3 regions of the Mesorhizobium sp. M0563 genome follow, and region 3 is predicted to be linked to each of the others. Evidence: predicted binding sites of a transcription regulator. Region 3 holds the regulator's gene; each other region holds the start of a gene.
What was found. The regulator LexA, encoded in region 3, represses DNA repair genes until DNA is damaged. The targets are predictions, from matches to a motif close to TGTTCNNNNTGTGTTCNG.
Positions count from the first base shown of each region.

Region 1: the regulator LexA is predicted to act here: its motif matches at 3,069-3,086, upstream of NKI50_RS25080 (ImuA family protein).
Region 2: the regulator LexA is predicted to act here: its motif matches at 3,880-3,897, upstream of dnaE (DNA polymerase III subunit alpha).

Region 1 is NZ_JAMYQV010000023.1:71,821-77,396, reverse strand. Features, by position in the region: gene NKI50_RS25090 (error-prone DNA polymerase) at 1-582, opposite strand, end outside; gene NKI50_RS25085 (DUF6504 family protein) at 579-2,057, opposite strand; gene NKI50_RS25080 (ImuA family protein) at 1,990-3,045, opposite strand; gene NKI50_RS25075 (metallopeptidase family protein) at 3,229-3,651, shown strand; gene NKI50_RS25070 (DUF1737 domain-containing protein) at 3,739-3,945, opposite strand; partial or broken gene NKI50_RS25065 (HpcH/HpaI aldolase/citrate lyase family protein) at 3,970-4,850, opposite strand; gene NKI50_RS25060 (DUF4153 domain-containing protein) at 5,129-5,576, shown strand, end outside.
Region 2 is NZ_JAMYQV010000001.1:491,434-497,009, reverse strand. Features, by position in the region: gene NKI50_RS02415 (ion channel) at 1-17, opposite strand, end outside; gene dnaE (DNA polymerase III subunit alpha) at 76-3,603, opposite strand; gene NKI50_RS02405 (acetyl-CoA carboxylase biotin carboxylase subunit) at 4,104-5,576, opposite strand, start outside.
Region 3 is NZ_JAMYQV010000007.1:118,269-123,844, forward strand. Features, by position in the region: gene gltX (glutamate--tRNA ligase) at 1-226, opposite strand, end outside; gene NKI50_RS12090 (ComEC/Rec2 family competence protein) at 323-2,788, shown strand; gene lexA (transcriptional repressor LexA) at 2,782-3,513, opposite strand; gene kynU (kynureninase) at 3,985-5,232, shown strand; gene NKI50_RS12105 (hormone-sensitive lipase) at 5,328-5,576, shown strand, end outside.

The DNA of each region.
Region 1 (5,576 bases), on a different contig from region 3:
GAGCACATCGTTGGTCGCCATCAGCGGGATGCCGGCCAGTTCGGCCATCGCCGCCGCCTGCTCGATACGGAAGCGGTCGCTGCCGCGGTAATCCGGCGAAACCGCAAACCGCAGGCTTTCGCCGAAGCGATCCGTGAGCCGGCTAAGCACAGCAAGGCTATCGGCCGCGCCCGTCGACACATCCGGCAGGATGGCCAGCGACAAGAGATCGCCCCATTCGAGAAGATCGCTTTGTTTGAGAAGCGTTGCTCCCTTTTCGTTTTCGTCGCGCAAATTGGCCTGCGTCAGCATGCGGCAGAGATGGCCCCAGCCCTTGCGGTTCTGCGGGTAAGCGAGAATGTCCGGCGTGCCGTCGCAAAATACCAGGCGGCAGCCGGGATGATAGGAAACACCCTCCACCTTGGCCTGCTGCCAGGCGCGCACGACGCCCGCCACCGTATTGCGGTCGGCGAGCCCGATCGCTGAAAACCCCATGAATTTCGCCGCGACCACCAGCTCCTCCGGTTTCGAGGCGCCGCGCAGGAACGAGAAGTTCGACTGGATGCCGAATTCGGCATAGGGAACGGCTGTCAGCGCATTCATGCGAAGACTCCATGCATGAACCAGCGCGGAGCGGGCTGCGAGGCGCCGTAGAGGCCTTGGCGGTAAAGCCAGTAACGGCGGCCGTCGGCATCCTCGATGCGGAAATAGTCCCGGGTCGGCGCATCTTCCCGTCCCGCCGCCTCTCGCCACCATTCAGGCGCAATGCGCTCCGGCCCTTCGGCGCGCGCGACCCGGTAGAGCGCGCGCCGCCAGCGGAAGTTCAAAGGTGGGCCTTCCGGCATTTCGGTGGCCGGCACCTCGATCGGCTCGGGCGAACGGAAAAGCCGGATCGGCCGTTCCGGCTGGAAGACGGTCGTGGGAGCATCCTTCACCTTGTCCGGCTGCTTCGGCGGCGAGCTTCTCTGCGGCGCTTCGGCGAAGGGAATGGCGGCGACGGCGCGCTCCGGCAGATGGCTCTCGACGGCGACCGGCTTCAAGACCGCGCCTTCGCCGAGCCGGGCGCGGATGCGGTCGGCAAAAAGCGCGATGTCGGCGCCCCCGTCGTTCGTCTCGCCGGCAAGGTCTGCCTGCTGCATGTCGAAGGCGGCGGCGGTCAGCACCGAGAGGCGCACGAGATCGAAACCATAGCCGGCGTCGATATTCTGTTCGAGCGCGGCAAGCCTTTCGTGAAACAATTTCTGGATCAGCAGCGGCTCGCGCAAAGGTCGCGAGGTGCCGACGGCGATGCGGCTGACGCCGCCATCGACGCGAAAGAGCAGCAGCGCCAGCCGCCTTGCGCCCTCGCCGCGACGCTCGAGGTCCTTCTTCAATGTGGCCGCCAGCATGCCTGTCAGCCGCTCGATGTCCTCGGTCAGCATGATCGGCTCGGCGAGGTGGCGTTCGACCGAAAGCGGCGCGACCGGCAGGCGCGGCGACACGGCTTCGTCGAGGCGGCCGAGCGCCTGGTCGAGGCGCAATAGCAGCGATGCGCCGAAGCGGCGGGCCAGCGGCGCGCGCGGTGCCGCCATGACGGCGCCCGCCGTGCGCAGGCCGACGCTTTCGAGGCTGGCGCGGACCTCTGGATCGATGCGCAGTGCCGCCAACGGCAAGGGCGCGAGAAGCGCTTCCTCCTCACCATCGGGAACGATGCGGTCGCCGGCAAACCGCGCCGCCGCCCAGGCCGAGCCCGGCGTGGCGGCAAGCCCGGCGCGGACATCGAAGCCCTGATGGAAAAAACGCGACAGGATGTCGTCCAGCATCGAGCGTTCGCCGCCGAAAAGATGGGTGCAGCCGGTGACGTCGAGATAGAGGCCATCGGCCCCGTCGAGCGCCACCAGCGGGGTATAGCGGTCGCACCAGTCGGCGAGGCCTTCGAGCAGGCGCCGGTCGGCTTCCGGATCGGCCCCCACGATGTCGATCGAGGGATGCATGGCGCGTGCATCGGCTATGCCCATGCCGCGTTTCAGGTTAAGCGCCTCGGCCCGCTCGTCGAGGGCGGCGATGCGCTGGGCGTTCCGGTCGCGGTGACTGATCACCAGCGGCAGGTGATCCGACGGCCGGGAACGCCAGGACCGCCCCAGGCGCTGCCGCAGGATCCTCTCGGCGGCGAGATGTGGAAACCACAGGGACAGGATTCTTTGCCCATTCCTCGCCCCGTCTTTCTTCGAATATGCGTTCATCGGGGTTCCACTCCAGTGTGAATTTTCCGGGCAAGGCAGTGCGGCTCTTGCCGATGGTGATGGTGAAGGCGGGCCGGCCGATCGAGCCGGCGAGCGGCCCGGCGATCGTCTCGCGCGCTGCCGCCGGTGCCGCCGACAGGATGAGGCGGACGGGCGCTGCCGTCGGCTCGGGCTCGCCGGCCTGGCGCAGCAGGAACAGCGGCCGGCCGGCACTCTGCGCCCGGGCGTGCAGCCGCCGCGTCGCGGTGAGATCCAGCCGCTGCGGGTTGCCACGGATTTCGAGGATGACTGCGGCCAGCGCCGTCATCCTGGCGGCCTCCTCGGCGACCCACAGCGCATCGAGCAGCCTTGGCGCCTCGGAAAACAGCAATTGCTCCGGCTCGATGCCGAAGAAGGCGTGAAGCCCCCCGGCATAGGGAAAGCCGGCCTCGCGGAAAACCTCGGATGTGCCGATCCACAGCACCGGCAGTCGCGGCCCCTGGCTGAGGATCAGGCTGATGAGCGACAGGACAAAACCGGCGACTGCTCCGGCATCGCGGGTCGCGGCGCCATGAAACTCGCTCAGCGCCGCCTTCGGCAGGCCGCCGCTCAGCGCAGCATCGAGGCGCTCGGCACCGGTGCGCAAAAACGCATCGGGCGGCGCCACGGCGAGGCCGCGACGGACAATCGTCAGATTCCGAGCGGGTGTCGGATTCCGAGAGGATGCCAGACTCTGGCGAGGCACATCCGCGTCAAACGACGAACCGGCCGGCGCTTCCAGGCGCTCGGACAAGGTCCCTTCGATCTTCGCGATCTGGCGGCGCAGGGCAAAAACAGTCTCCCGCGCCACGGCGCTTGTCGCCATGACGGTCAGCTTCCACTCACAATTGTTCCTGTTATGTTCCTATAGATTCCAGAGGGCGGCCAAAGAGTCAAGCGGAGTCATGGGGAATTTATTCCTGCCTTGATGGCATGGTCCGGGCGCTCCAGCCCGACCATTTGCCGAGTCCGGCCCGAAAGCCTATATGCCGGGATCAAAGGACAAAGCATGGCTCGCATCTACCAAACCCGCATCTGGCACGACCAGCTTTCGCCAACGATGGAGGAAATCGAGCTCCTGGCGCTGGAGGCCTATGCCCATCTGCCGGAGGAGTTTCGCAAGCTGACCGGCGAGATCGTCATTCAGATCGCCGAATTCCCGACCGACGAGATCATGGACGACCTTTCGCTGGAAACGCCCTTCGACCTGCTCGGCCTGTTCGAGGGGCGCGGCATCGCCGAGCGCTGGAATCCGCAGACCGGCGAAGGCCCGAACCGGATCACGCTCTACCGCCGCGCCATCCTCGACTACTGGGGCGAGAACGAGGAGACGCTGGGCGACATCGTCACCCATGTGCTGATCCATGAGATCGGTCACCATTTCGGCCTGTCGGACGATGATATGGAGAAGATCGAAGAGGCAGCGGAGTGACGTCGTTTTGACTGGAGAGCGCAGCGTTCCTTCGCGCCAGCGTCCAGAAGTGTCCCGCATTCGCGGGCACCCGAAGCGATGTCAGCGCTACCAGTCGCTGAGCTTGGTGTCGGGGCCGTATTCCTGGCCTTCGATGTCCTTCACCACCGCCTGGCCGCAGCGCATGGTCTTGGCATTCTTGTCATAGGCATAGGTCGGCGAGCCGAACAGGTGCCAGCCCTTGTTGAGCGCCGCCGTCACCTTGTGGCAGAAGCTGGCGTCGTCCGGGCCGGACAAAAAGCGGTAGAGTTTCATTTTCAATCCCGTCGTGAGTTGCAATCATGCGCGAACAGCGGCGGCCTTCGCCAGCAGTTTTTCGGCCTGCGCCAGATGCAGCCGCTCGACCATCTTTCCGTTCAGCGCAATCACCGCCTTGCCGGTATTTTCGGCGAGCGCGAAGGCATCCTTGATCGCGCCCGCCTCGGCTATCGCTTCAGGCGACGGCGCAAAGGCCCGGTTTGCGGCCTCGATCTGGGCCGGATGGATCAGCGATTTGCCGTCGAAGCCCATGGCGGCCGCTTCCGTGCACTCGCGCGCAAACCCGTCCATATCGCTAAAATCATTGAAGACGCCGTCGAGCAGGTCGAGGCTGCCGGCGCGCGCGGCGAGCACCATCTGCATCAGCCACGGCACGAGATAGCGCCGGTCGGGCGTGGTGAGAATTCCGGTGTCCTTGACCAGATCATTCGTTCCGGCAACGAAACAAACCAGTCGAGAGGCTGGGTCGCGGCCAAGCTCGGCGATCGGGCCGATGTTGAGCAGCGCCTTGGGTGTCTCCTCATCGCCCATAGCTTGACCTCGTCCGGCGCAAAATTGTCGTCGAGAACGTCACCGGCCTCGAGAATGTCGCGCGGCGTGTCGACCTTGGGCAGCAGGATGGCGTCGGGAGCGCATTTTGCCGCAGCCAGCAGATCGTCGGCGCCCCATTCGCTCGACAGCGCATTGATGCGCACAACCATCTCGCAGCGCCGGTTGGAACGGCCGGCGAAAATCCCCGCCAGTTTTTCGCGCGCGGAAAGCTTGTCGGCCGGGGCGACGGCGTCCTCGAGATCGATGACGACGGCATCGCAGGCCAGCGACCGGATCTTGGCCAATGCCTTGTCGTTCGAAGCCGGGACGTAAAGCACCGAGCGGCGCGGGCGGGAGGGTTCGGCAGTCATGTCCGATCTATGCCGCCTGCAGACGGCCGAGGCAAGCCGTGCATAAAAACTGCACGCAATTTCGGAAAATCTCCTCGTCTCCGCCCCGCTTGCCACCCGACAGAATGCGACAAGGGCGGCATGCAAGAGCAAACAAATTGCCGTTGGTCCCTGCCGTACCGGCTTCGCCGCGACAGCTGGTGGCTTGTCGATCCGCCCCCGGCAAACCTCCTCTCTTTCGTCCGCAAATCCCCGCCCAGATATTCCGGCCGCATCAAAGCGGCCGAGAAAGCCCGATCATGACAGCGTTCCTCACGCCGGCGCCGAGCTATTGCAGCCGCTTCGGCGTTGCCGTCCTGCTCGTCGCGCTGGCCGATTTTTTCTTCTATAGCCAACCGGCCGGCATCACGCTTTTCCTGTTCGGCGTTGCGATTGCCACCACGAGCATGGCTGTCCATCCTCTCGGCTCCTTCAACGATGGCAGGCCCTGGTTCAAGCCAGTTGCGCTGCTTGTGGCGCTGCTGCCGGTCGCGGAAAATGTCAGTGCGCTGTCCGTCTCGATCGGGCTGGCGGCGCTGGCCGTCTTCGCGCTTTCGCTGGCCGGGCGGTTGAAGCACGGGGTTGCCCGCATTGCCGGCCAACTCTCGCTATTCCTGCTTGCAACGCCCTTTCGGTTCGTCCTGGATTTCTTTCGCTGGCGCAAGGCGGCCCGGCAGCTTGGCCGACGGCGCGTGCGCCTTGCGACGA
Region 2 (5,576 bases), on a different contig from region 3:
TTGTCTATTGCATTCATGGCGACTGCGATAACGTTTGGGCCACCAGCCGTCCAGTGTTGCCAGCCGGGCAGCCGGCTACACCAGCTCCACTTCCACCACGCCTGGCACAGCGCGCATCGCCGACGCGATCTGCGGCGAGACGCGGTAGCGGTTGGGCAACTCAATCTCGACCTCGCCCTCGCCGCCTTCCTTTATGACGATGATGCTCACCTGACTGTCGCCACGCTGCCCAAGTTGCGATTGGATTGTCGATGCCGGTGCGTCATTTCTGACGAAGATGCGCAGCGCTTTCTGGATGCGGCTTGCCTCGTCCTCCAGCGACTGCACGGTCTGGATGCGCAGATTGACGCCTTCCGGCCTGTCCTCGGCCGAAACGGTGATCACCACCGAGCGGCCGGGTTCGAGCAGATCGCGGTATTGCGCCAGCCCCTCGGAAAACAGCACCGCTTCATACTGGCCTGACGTGTCGGAAAACTGCACGACGCCCATCTTGTTGCCGGTGCGCGTCTTGCGCTCCTGCTTGGTGGTGACCGTACCAGCGAGCCGGCCGGCGGCAGCACCGCGTTTGACGGCGGCCGAAAACTCGCCCCAGGTCTGCACCCGCATTTTCTGCAGCGCCGCCTTGTATTCATCGAGCGGATGCGCCGAGAGATAGAATCCGACCACCTGGAATTCGCGGTGCAGGCGGTCGGCGGCGAGCCAGGGGTCGGTCGCCGGCAGGTTGAGCGCCTGCGACTGTGCGCCAAGCGAAGCGCCAAAAATGTCATGCTGGCCGGTGACGGCATTCTGCTGCGCCAAGGACGCCAGCCCCATCATCCGCTCGACGCCGGCCATCATCGCCGCGCGGTCATGACCGAAGCAGTCGAGCGCGCCGGCCATGATCAGGCTTTCGAAGACGCGCTTGCCGACGATCTTGGGATCGACCCTTTCGCAGAAATCGGCCAGGCTCTTGAACGGTTTTTCGCCGCGCGTGGCGACGATGTGCTCGACCGCCGCGTCGCCGACGCCCTTGAGCGCGGCCAGCGAATAGAAAATGCGGTTCTCGCCGACCTCGAAATCCCGGAACGACGTCATCACCGACGGCGCCACCACCTCGATGCCGAGGCGCAGCGCATCCTGGCGGAAATCGGCGAGCTTGTCCGTATTGCCCATGTCGAGCGTCATCGATGCGGCCAGGAATTCGACCGGGTAATGCGCCTTCAGATAGGCGGTCTGGTACGACACGACGGCATAGGCGGCAGCATGCGATTTGTTGAAACCGTAGTCGGCGAACTTTGCCAGCAGGTCGAAGATGAAGTCGGCTTGCGGCTTGCCGACGCCGCGCTCGACCGCACCGGAAACAAAGCGCTCGCGCTGCTTGTCCATCTCGGCGCGGATCTTCTTGCCCATGGCGCGGCGCAGCAGATCGGCTTCACCCAGCGAATAGCCGGAAAGCTCCTGCGCGATCTGCATCACCTGTTCCTGGTAGACGATGACGCCTTGCGTCTCCTTGACGAGATGGTCGATCTTCGGGTGGATCGACGCCATCTCCTCCTCGCCATGCTTTCTGGCGTTGTAGGTCGGGATGTTCTCCATCGGCCCCGGCCGGTAGAGCGCGACCAGCGCGATGATGTCCTCGATACAGTCGGGCCGCATGCCGATCAGCGCCTTGCGCATGCCGGCACTTTCCACTTGGAACACGCCGACCACCTCGCCGCGCGACAGCATGGCGTACGTTTCCGGGTCGTCGAGCGGAATGTGGGCGAGATCGATCTCGATGCCGCGGCGGCGGATCAGCTTAACCGCCCTGTCCAGCACCGTCAGCGTCTTCAGCCCAAGGAAGTCGAATTTCACCAGCCCGGCCTGCTCGACATACTTCATGTTGAACTGTGTGACCGGCATGTCCGAGCGCGGATCGCGGTACATCGGCACCAGTTCCCACAGCGGCCGGTCGCCGATAACGATACCGGCGGCGTGCGTCGAGGCGTGGCGGTAGAGACCTTCCAGCTTCTGCGCCGTGTCGAGCAGCGTTTGTACGATCGGCTCCCGCTCGGCCTCTTCGGCAAAGCGCGGCTCGTTGGCGATGGCGTCGGCGAGCTTGACCGGATTGGCCGGGTTCGACGGCACCATCTTGCTCAGTTTATCGACCTGACCATAAGGCATCTGCAGCACACGGCCTACGTCGCGCAGCACCGCGCGTGCTTGCAGCGTGCCGAAGGTGATGATCTGGCCGACCTGGTCGCGGCCGTATTTCTGCTGGACGTAGCGGATGACCTCCTCGCGCCGGTCCTGGCAGAAGTCGATGTCGAAGTCGGGCATCGACACGCGGTCGGGATTGAGGAAGCGCTCGAACAGCAGCGAAAAGCGCAGCGGATCGATGTCGGTGATGGTCGTCGAATACGCAACCAGCGAGCCGGCGCCCGAACCGCGGCCCGGCCCGACCGGAATGCCTTGCGCCTTGGCCCATTTGATGAAGTCGGCAACGATCAGGAAATAGCCCGGATATTTCATCTTCTCGATGACCCCGAGCTCGAAATCCAGTCTTTCGCGATATTGGTCGGCCGTGTAGCCGGGTGTGAGCCCATGCGCCGCCAGCCGTGCCTCCAGCCCTTCATGCGCCTGCCGGGCAAGCTCCTGCGCCTCCGCTTTAACCGCCGCGTCGGCGTCGGCGACATCGCGGCCGGCAAAGCGCGGCAGGATCGGGTTGCGGGTCTTCGGATAGTAGGAGCAGCGCAGCGCGATCTCGACGGTGTTGTCGATTGCTTCCGGCAGGTCGGCGAACAGCCTCGCCATATCGGCCTGGCTTCGCAGGAAGTGGTCGGGTGAAAGGCGGCGGCGATTGTCGGCCGCAACCACGGAGCCTTCGGCGATGGCGATCAGCGCGTCATGCGCCTCATAGTCTTCACGAGAAAAGAAAAACGCCTCGTTGGTGGCAACCAGCGGCAGATCGTGGCGGTAGGCGAGGTCGACCGACGACTGCTCGATCGTGCGGTCGTAGCCGGACACGCGCTCCAGCTCGACATAGAGCCGGTCGCCGAACAGGCCCTTGAGCGCCAGGAGCCGGGTCTCGGCGAGTTCGCGGCGGTCCTCTTTCAAGGCATTGCCGATCGGGCCTCGCGGCCCGCCCGTAAGGCAGATCAGACCGTCGGAGTGGCCCTGCAGCATCTCGGTCGTCAGATGCACCGCTTCGCCGGGCGGTGTCTCGAGGTAGACGCGGCTGACCAGCCTGACCAGATTGCCGTAGCCGGCCTCGGTTGCGGCGATCAGTACGACGGGCCGCATCTCCGGTCCTTGCTGCCTGCGGTCGCGCTGGCTGTCGCTCGCCTCGCCGGAAAAGGCGAGGTCGATCTGGCAGCCGATGATCGGCTGGATGCCGTCCTTCACGGCTTTCTGGGCGAATTCCAGCGCGCCGAACAGATTGTTGGTATCGGTGACGGCTATTGCCGGGCATTCATCCTGCACCGCATGGCCGACGATCTTGCCGAGTTGCAAGGCACCTTCGAGCAGCGAATAGGCCGAATGCACGCGCAGATGAATGAACCGACGCGCCGCCTGCTCCGCCCGCGACGCCTTTGCATAGGCCTCGCGCAGCAAGGGATCGCGTGGAAGTCTCTCATTCGCCATGGTTTTTTCGCGCCGCCTCACAAGGACTCAGTCGATGAAGATGTATTGTCCGGCACCGGGTAACACGAGTCCAGCGGAAGCGATTGGAGCTTTGGAAGTTTAGAGCAACCGCTGAAGCTGCCAATCTCCCCCCTCTTGGGCCCCTCGTGGGGGAGATGTCCGGCAGGACAGAGAGGGCGCTGTCCCGCCGACCTCAGGCCGGAAACAAAAAACCCGCCACAGCGGGCGGGTCGTTGGAGCCAATTAGCACCATACCCAGATTAGTAGCATAGCTGCCGGCACAAAGCAAGAACAAAATACGCCACGACGGCAAAAAGCGAATTCCTCACGGCCTCGCCTGTCCCTCCTCCACTGAGCGTGCCAACCCATTGCAAGGTCGCGTTTCTTCGCGCCCCTCTCTGTCCTGCCGGACATCTCCCCCACGAGGGGGGAGATTGGCCGTCACCTCGGCTTTCGCTAATCTCCAACGTCCCAGGCCGGCGCCGAGGCGGATTTCAGCCTCACGCGAATTGCATGATCACCGCATCGACCGCAAGGCTGTCGCCGGGCTTGGCGTTGAGCTTCGATACGATGAGATCGCGCTCGGCGCGCAGCACGTTTTCCATCTTCATCGCCTCGACCACCGCCAGCGTCTCGCCGGCCTTGACCTCCTGCCCCTCGGCAACCGCAATCGACACGACGAGGCCAGGCATCGGGCAGAGCAGCATCTTCGACGTGTCCGGCGCCACTTTTTCCGGCATCAGCCTTTCGAGTTCGGCGGTGCGCGGCAGCATGGCGCGGGCTGTCACAGACATGCCTTTCCAGGCAAGGCGGAACCCGTTCAGCACCGGCCTGACCTGCGCCGCGACTTTGCGGCCGCCGACCGTGCCGCGCCAGATGAGATCGCCCGGCCGCCAGTCGGAGGTCACCCTCAGTGCCTTGTCGCCGTCGATTGTGAGGTCGAGCTCCATCGGAATGGAAATCATGCCTTCGACGATGGCGACCGAAAGATAATCCCGGCCGATCTTCACCGCCCAATCGCGTTTCAAGGCGCCGGAATGCGGCGCCAGCCGCCCGCCCAGCCGGTCGAGCCGGTCGCGGCGCACCAGTTCGACCGCGGTGGCGATCGCGGCCAGCACCGCTTTCTCCTCGGCGTCTGGCACGATCGGCGCGAAGCCGTCTGGGTATTCCTCGGCGATGAAAGCGGTCGATATCAGCCCTTCCCGCCAGCGCGGATGCTGCATCAGCGCCGCCAGGAACGGTATGTTGTGCTCGATGCCGTCGACAACGAACCTGTCCAGCGCTTCCGACATCGCATCCATCGCCGCAAGCCGTGTCGGCGCCCAGGTGCACAGCTTGGCGACCATCGGATCATAGAACATCGAGATTTCCGAGCCTTCGGTAACGCCGGTATCGTTGCGGATGACGATTTCGCCAAATTGCCCCTCTTCCGGCGGCCGGTATCTCGTCAGCCGGCCAATCGACGGCAGAAAGTTGCGATACGGGTCTTCGGCATAGAGGCGGCTTTCCACCGCCCAGCCGTTCAGCTTGACGTCGCCCTGCTTGATGGCGAGCTTTTCGCCGGCTGCCACGCGGATCATCTGCTCGACCAGGTCGATGCCGGTGACCAGTTCCGTCACCGGATGCTCGACCTGCAAGCGCGTGTTCATTTCCAGGAAATAGAAGTTCTTGTCGCTGTCGACGATGAATTCGACCGTGCCGGCGCTCTGGTAGTCGACCGCCTTGGCCAGCGCCACCGACTGCTCGCCCATGGCTTTGCGGGTCTTGGCATCGAGGAACGGCGACGGCGCCTCCTCTACGACCTTCTGGTTGCGGCGCTGGATCGAGCATTCGCGCTCGCCGAGATAGAGCGTGTTGCCATGCGCGTCGGCAAGCACCTGGATTTCGATATGGCGCGGATCGACAATGAACTTCTCGATGAAGACGCGGTCATCACCGAACGAGCTTTTGGCTTCCGACCGCGCCCGGTCGAA
Region 3 (5,576 bases):
ACACCGGCTCACCGTCCCATGTCAGGCCAAGCCAGGAAAGCCCGTCGAGGATGGCCGCGGTTGCCGCATCGGTGGAACGCTCGCGGTCGGTGTCCTCGATGCGCAGCAGCATCGTGCCGGCTGTGTGCTTGGCATACAGCCAGTTGAACAGCGCCGTGCGCGCCCCGCCAATATGCAGATAGCCGGTGGGCGAGGGGGCAAAACGGGTGACGACCTTGTCGGGCATGGAACTCTCAGGCAGGCGAAGGAAGTGGGTTTGCGGACTTTCGCGCGTTGCGCGTTCATGTAGCATAGGAGGTCGAGGGCGCAAGGGGCAGACCCGATGGCTGTGCGAGGCCGTGGTGCGGGCGAGGGCGAGGACGTTGGCAGCGGCGTCAGCGAACGCTTGCTGTTTGCCGCGCCCGTGCCTGTCCTGCCGGCACCGGCATTGCTGCCGGTTCCACGCTTTGATGCCCCGTCGCTGCCGGCGAGCGACCCAGCAACGGTTCTCGTGCCCGCGGCCGAGCCCATCGTGCGCCTACGCCGGCGTTTCCGCCTCCCGTCACCGTCCCGTATCCGCAACGGCGTAACCTCGGCGGTCGGCCTGGAGCTCGACCGTGGGGTCGCCTTCCTGCTGGTGCCGGTGTTCCTCGCATGCGGGGTGATCGTATATTTTGCGCTGGCGGTGGAGCCGGCCTTTCCACAGCCGATCGCAATCGTCGCCTTGGCAGCCCTCTGTGCCGTCGCCTCGCGGTCGTGGCCCAGAACCCGCCTGTGCTTCATGGCGGCGTTGCTCTGCGCGCTTGGCGTGCTTGCCGCCAAGGTCGAGACCTGGCGTGTCGGAACGCATATGCTCGGTTCCGAAATCTCGACGCGCCTCACGGGTCGCGTCGTATCGTTCGAGCCCATGGCGAGCGGCCGCATCAGGCTGACGATCGATGTGATCTCAACCGCCAGGCCGACACTGCGCTACATGCCGGAACGGGTCCGCGTTTCGGCGATGAAAATACCGGCTGAGCTGACCGCCGGTTCCGAGATCGCCGGCTATGTGCGGCTGCTGCCGCCGACCGGGCCGGTGCGGCCCGACAGCTATGATTTCTCCTTCGACAGCTATTTTGCCGGTATCGGCGGCAGCGGCTTTTTTCTCGGCAATCCGAAAGTCGTGTCGTCGGGCAGCATGCCGTTTGCCGCGCGGCTTTCTTCCGCGATCGAAGACGCGCGCGAATCCATCGCCGACCATATCCGCAGCCGCATCGGCGGCGCCGAGGGCGAGATTGCTGCTGCGCTGATCGTCGGCGTGCGCGCCGGCATTCCCGAGGAGATCAACGAAGCGATGCGGCGTACCGGCATCTACCACATCATCTCCATCTCGGGGCTGCATATGGCGTTGGTCGCCGGCACCATTATGGCGCTGCTGCGCGGCGCCTTTGCGCTGTTTCCCGATTTCTCATCGCGACGGCCGGTCAAGAAATACGCGGCGGCCGCCGCGCTTTTTTCGATTGCGGCCTACCTCGTCTTTTCCGGCATTGTGGTGGCGGCCGAACGCAGCTTCATCATGTTGGCGGTGATGCTTATCGCCGTGCTGTTCGACCGGGCCGCGCTCACCATGCGCAACCTGGCGATCTCGGCCATCGCGGTCATTCTGGTGTCGCCGCACGAGGTGGTCGGTCCGAGCTTCCAGATGTCCTTCGCCGCGACGGCGGCCCTTGTCGGCGCCTATGCAGGCTGGTCCGATTACCGCGCCGGCGGGGCCACCACGCCGCCGCCCCGGCGGTCGCCGCTACGCTTTGCCACTAGAAAGGTACTGCTGGGCATGGGCGGCCTGGCGATGACCTCGATCATTGCAGGGAGCGCCACGGCGCTTTTCGCCATATGGCATTTCCAGCGCGTGGCGCCGCTCAGCCTGTTCGCCAATCTGGCCATCATGCCTATCGTCTCACTGGTCGTCATGCCCTTCGCCGTCCTCAGTGCGCTGGCGATGCCGTTCGGCGCGGATGGGCCTTTCCTCTACGTGATGGGCAAGGGGCTGACGGCGATGATCGCCCTGTCCGGGTGGATCTCCGAGCGCTCGCCGATCGATGCGGTCGGGCTGATTTCGCTGAGATCTGTCCTTTTGGTGACGATCGCCCTCGTCATTGCCAGCATGGCGACGACCTGGTTGCGGCTCGTGGCCCTTCCTTTTGCGCTCGCCGGCTTGCTAACGACAACGCAGACGCGCGTACCCGATGTATTGATCTCGGAGGACGCACGGCTCGTCGCGCTGCCGATCGGCAGCGGTGAACTCGCGGTCAACCGGGCACGCCCGAATGAGTTCACCATCGACAACTGGAAACGCGCGCTCACATCAGAGGCTATCGTCGCGCCGGAAACACCTGGAAAGAACGATCCGCAATTCGACATTGCCGATCCGGCCGACTTACCGCCGGGCATGCCGTTCATTTGCACGGACGGTCTCTGCCTTGCCAGGCATCCATCCGGCGCGATCATCGCGCTAGCCAATGACCGCGATACTGCACGGCCAGCCTGCGCCTTTGCCAGCTTGATCGTCATCGACGACGCCACCGCCCATAATCCCTGCTACTACGACCGGCTGGTCCTCGTCGTCACCAAACGGCAACTGGCGCGCGCGGGAAGTGCGGCCGTCTATTTCGATCCACAAGCGGCAACACGCGCCGAAATCCGCTTCGCCGTCGAAAAATCATACCGGCCCTGGCACGTGCAGCGGAAATTTTCACGCGCGGCGCGGGGCATGCCGCCATACCGCAGAGCCGACAAGCCAAAAGCCGGCGCCAAGGGCGCAGCTCAGTAGCGGCGGATCAGCCCAACGAGCTTGCCCTGCACCTTGACCCTGTCTGGTCCGAAGATGCGCGTCTCGTAGGCCGGATTGGCGGCTTCCAGGGCGATCGAGGCGCCCTTGCGGCGGAACCGCTTCAGCGTCGCTTCTTCCTCGTCGACCAGTGCCACCACGATCTCACCGGGGCTCGCCGTATCGGCATTGCGGATGATCACCGTGTCGCCGTCGAAAATGCCAGCCTCGATCATCGAATCGCCTTTGACCTCGAGCGCATAATGCTCGCCGCCCATGATCATGTCCGGCGGCACCGAGATCGAATGAGTCTGGTGCTGGATGGCATCGATCGGCACACCAGCGGCGATGCGGCCCATCACCGGGATAGACACGGCGGCGACGACATCGTCGTCATTGCCGGCTGCAGGGACGCGCGACGATGTCGGCTTGCCTTGCCGAGGACCTTGCCCAAGACTGCCCTGGATGACACTCGGCGAGAACTTGCGTGCCGCATTGAGGCCGGGGGCGATCGAATCGGGCAGGCGCAGCACCTCCAGCGCACGGGCCCTGTTGGGCAAACGGCGAATGAAGCCGCGCTCCTCCAGCGCCGTAATCAGCCGGTGGATTCCCGATTTGGAAGCCAGGTCGAGCGCTTCCTTCATCTCGTCGAAGGAGGGCGGGATACCGCTTTCCTTCAGCCTTTCGTGGATGAACATAAGCAGTTCGTGTTGTTTGCGTGTCAGCATAGCGACCCCCAACAGAATCAGAAAAACAAACCCAGAACAAACACTATCTGTTCCAGTTGTGTTCCGCAACTGTTTAAAGTTTAATGAATGTGTTAGGGCTCGGGTAACGATACCACTCGCCAAACCGGGACGCTGCATTTTCACCGCCGCGGGCCTCATCGCCTTGATTCTGCTTTCGTTTGCGGCCTCTGGGTTTCCAGAAGGCGGCACTGGTATCGGCCGTCAGCCGGCAAAGGGGCACGGAATTGAAGCCGTATCGACTGTGCGGTTTGGTCAATGCACCGTGAACGAAACGAACTCAAAACGCCAACCTTGGGTTGGCTTGGCTCCTGGTTTCCACCGCATGGTCAGGCAACTTGTCGCCGGTGGAGCCTTGCTGCGCGATACCAGGTAATGGAGAACCGCTCGTGACCGATGGATGCCGTCGATGCGTGTCCGGCGTTGCGGTGAATCTTGGGGAGCAGACAAATCATGACAGGAATTCCCGATCTCGTGGCCATAAGGGCGATGGATGCTGCAGATCCGCTGCGCGCGATGCGCGACCGCTTTGTGCTGCCGCAAGGAGTGATCTATCTCGACGGCAATTCGCTAGGGGCCGCTTCGCGTGCCGCTTTCGATGAATTGAGCAAGGCAGTGACCGAAGAATGGGCGCATGATCTCATCCGCGCCTGGAACACGGCCGGCTGGTTCAACATGCCGCTCGAACTTGGCGACCAGCTCGGGCGCCTGATCGGTGCCGCGGCCGGCCAGACGGTGGTCTGCGACACGACATCGGTCAACATCTACAAGCTGCTGCACGCCGCCATGGCCATGCGGCCGGAGCGGCAGGTCATCGTCGCCGAGGGCGACAGTTTTCCGACAGACCTCTACATGGCTGAGGGTGTGGTTTCGACGCGAAAAGATACGCTGCTGCGCCTCTCGGGGGTCGACGCGCCGAGCATCGAAGAGCTGATCGACGAACGCACCGCCGTGGTGCTGGTCAACCACGTCAACTACAAGTCGGGCGAACTGCGCGACATGCCGGCGCTGACGCGCAGGGCCCAGGAAGCCGGGGCGATGATCGTCTGGGATCTCTGCCACACCGCCGGTGCGATGCCAGTCGAGCTCGACACGGCAAACGCCGATTTTGCCGTTGGCTGCACCTACAAATATCTGAATGGCGGACCGGGCGCGCCTGCCTTCATCTATGCGGCTGAGCGGCATCTTGCCGACATCCAGCAGCCGCTCACCGGCTGGTGGGGCCATGCACGGCCCTTCGCCTTCGAGCCAGGCTATGCGGCCGGCACCGGCATCCGCCGGTTTCTGTGCGGCACCCAGCCGGTCCTGTCTATGCGCACGCTGAAGGGCGCGCTCGACATCTGGAACGATGTCGACATGACGGCGGTGCGCAAGAAGAGCATCGCGCTGGCCGATCTGTTCATCGAGCTTGTCGAGGCAAAGTGCGGCACTTACGGGCTAACGCTCGAAAGCACGCGCGACGGGGAAAAACGCGGCAGCCAGATTTCATTCATGCACGAGCATGGCTACCAGATCATGCGCGCGCTGATCGAACGTGGCGTGATCGGCGATTTTCGCGCCCCATCGACCATGCGCTTCGGCTTCACCCCGCTCTATGTCGGCTATGCCGATGTCTGGCAGGCCGTCGAAGTGCTTGAGGACATCCTGCGCACCGGTGCGTGGAAGGATGCGCGCTTCGCCATCAAGGCGGCTGTCACTTGAGATTGATGCGAGAGCTGGAATCGTGAGGCTGGCGACGACGCGCCGCGCGATGCTCACGGTCGTTGCAAGGCCATATTGCCAGGGGAGGGCGCAGGGTGTTCGAACGTCACATTGCCGATTGGGACAACGCCTATGCCAACGGCGCCAACATAGCCGGCAGCGATCGCTGGCCGGCGGCCTGGGTCGAGCCCGCGCGGGTTTTTCGCGACGTGCTTTCGACCGAGGGCCGGGCGCGGCTCGACATGGCCTATGGCGATGGCCCACGCAACCGGCTCGATCTTTTCCTGCCGGCCACCAAGCCCAAGGGGCTCGTGGTGTTCGTCCATGGCGGCTACTGGATGGCA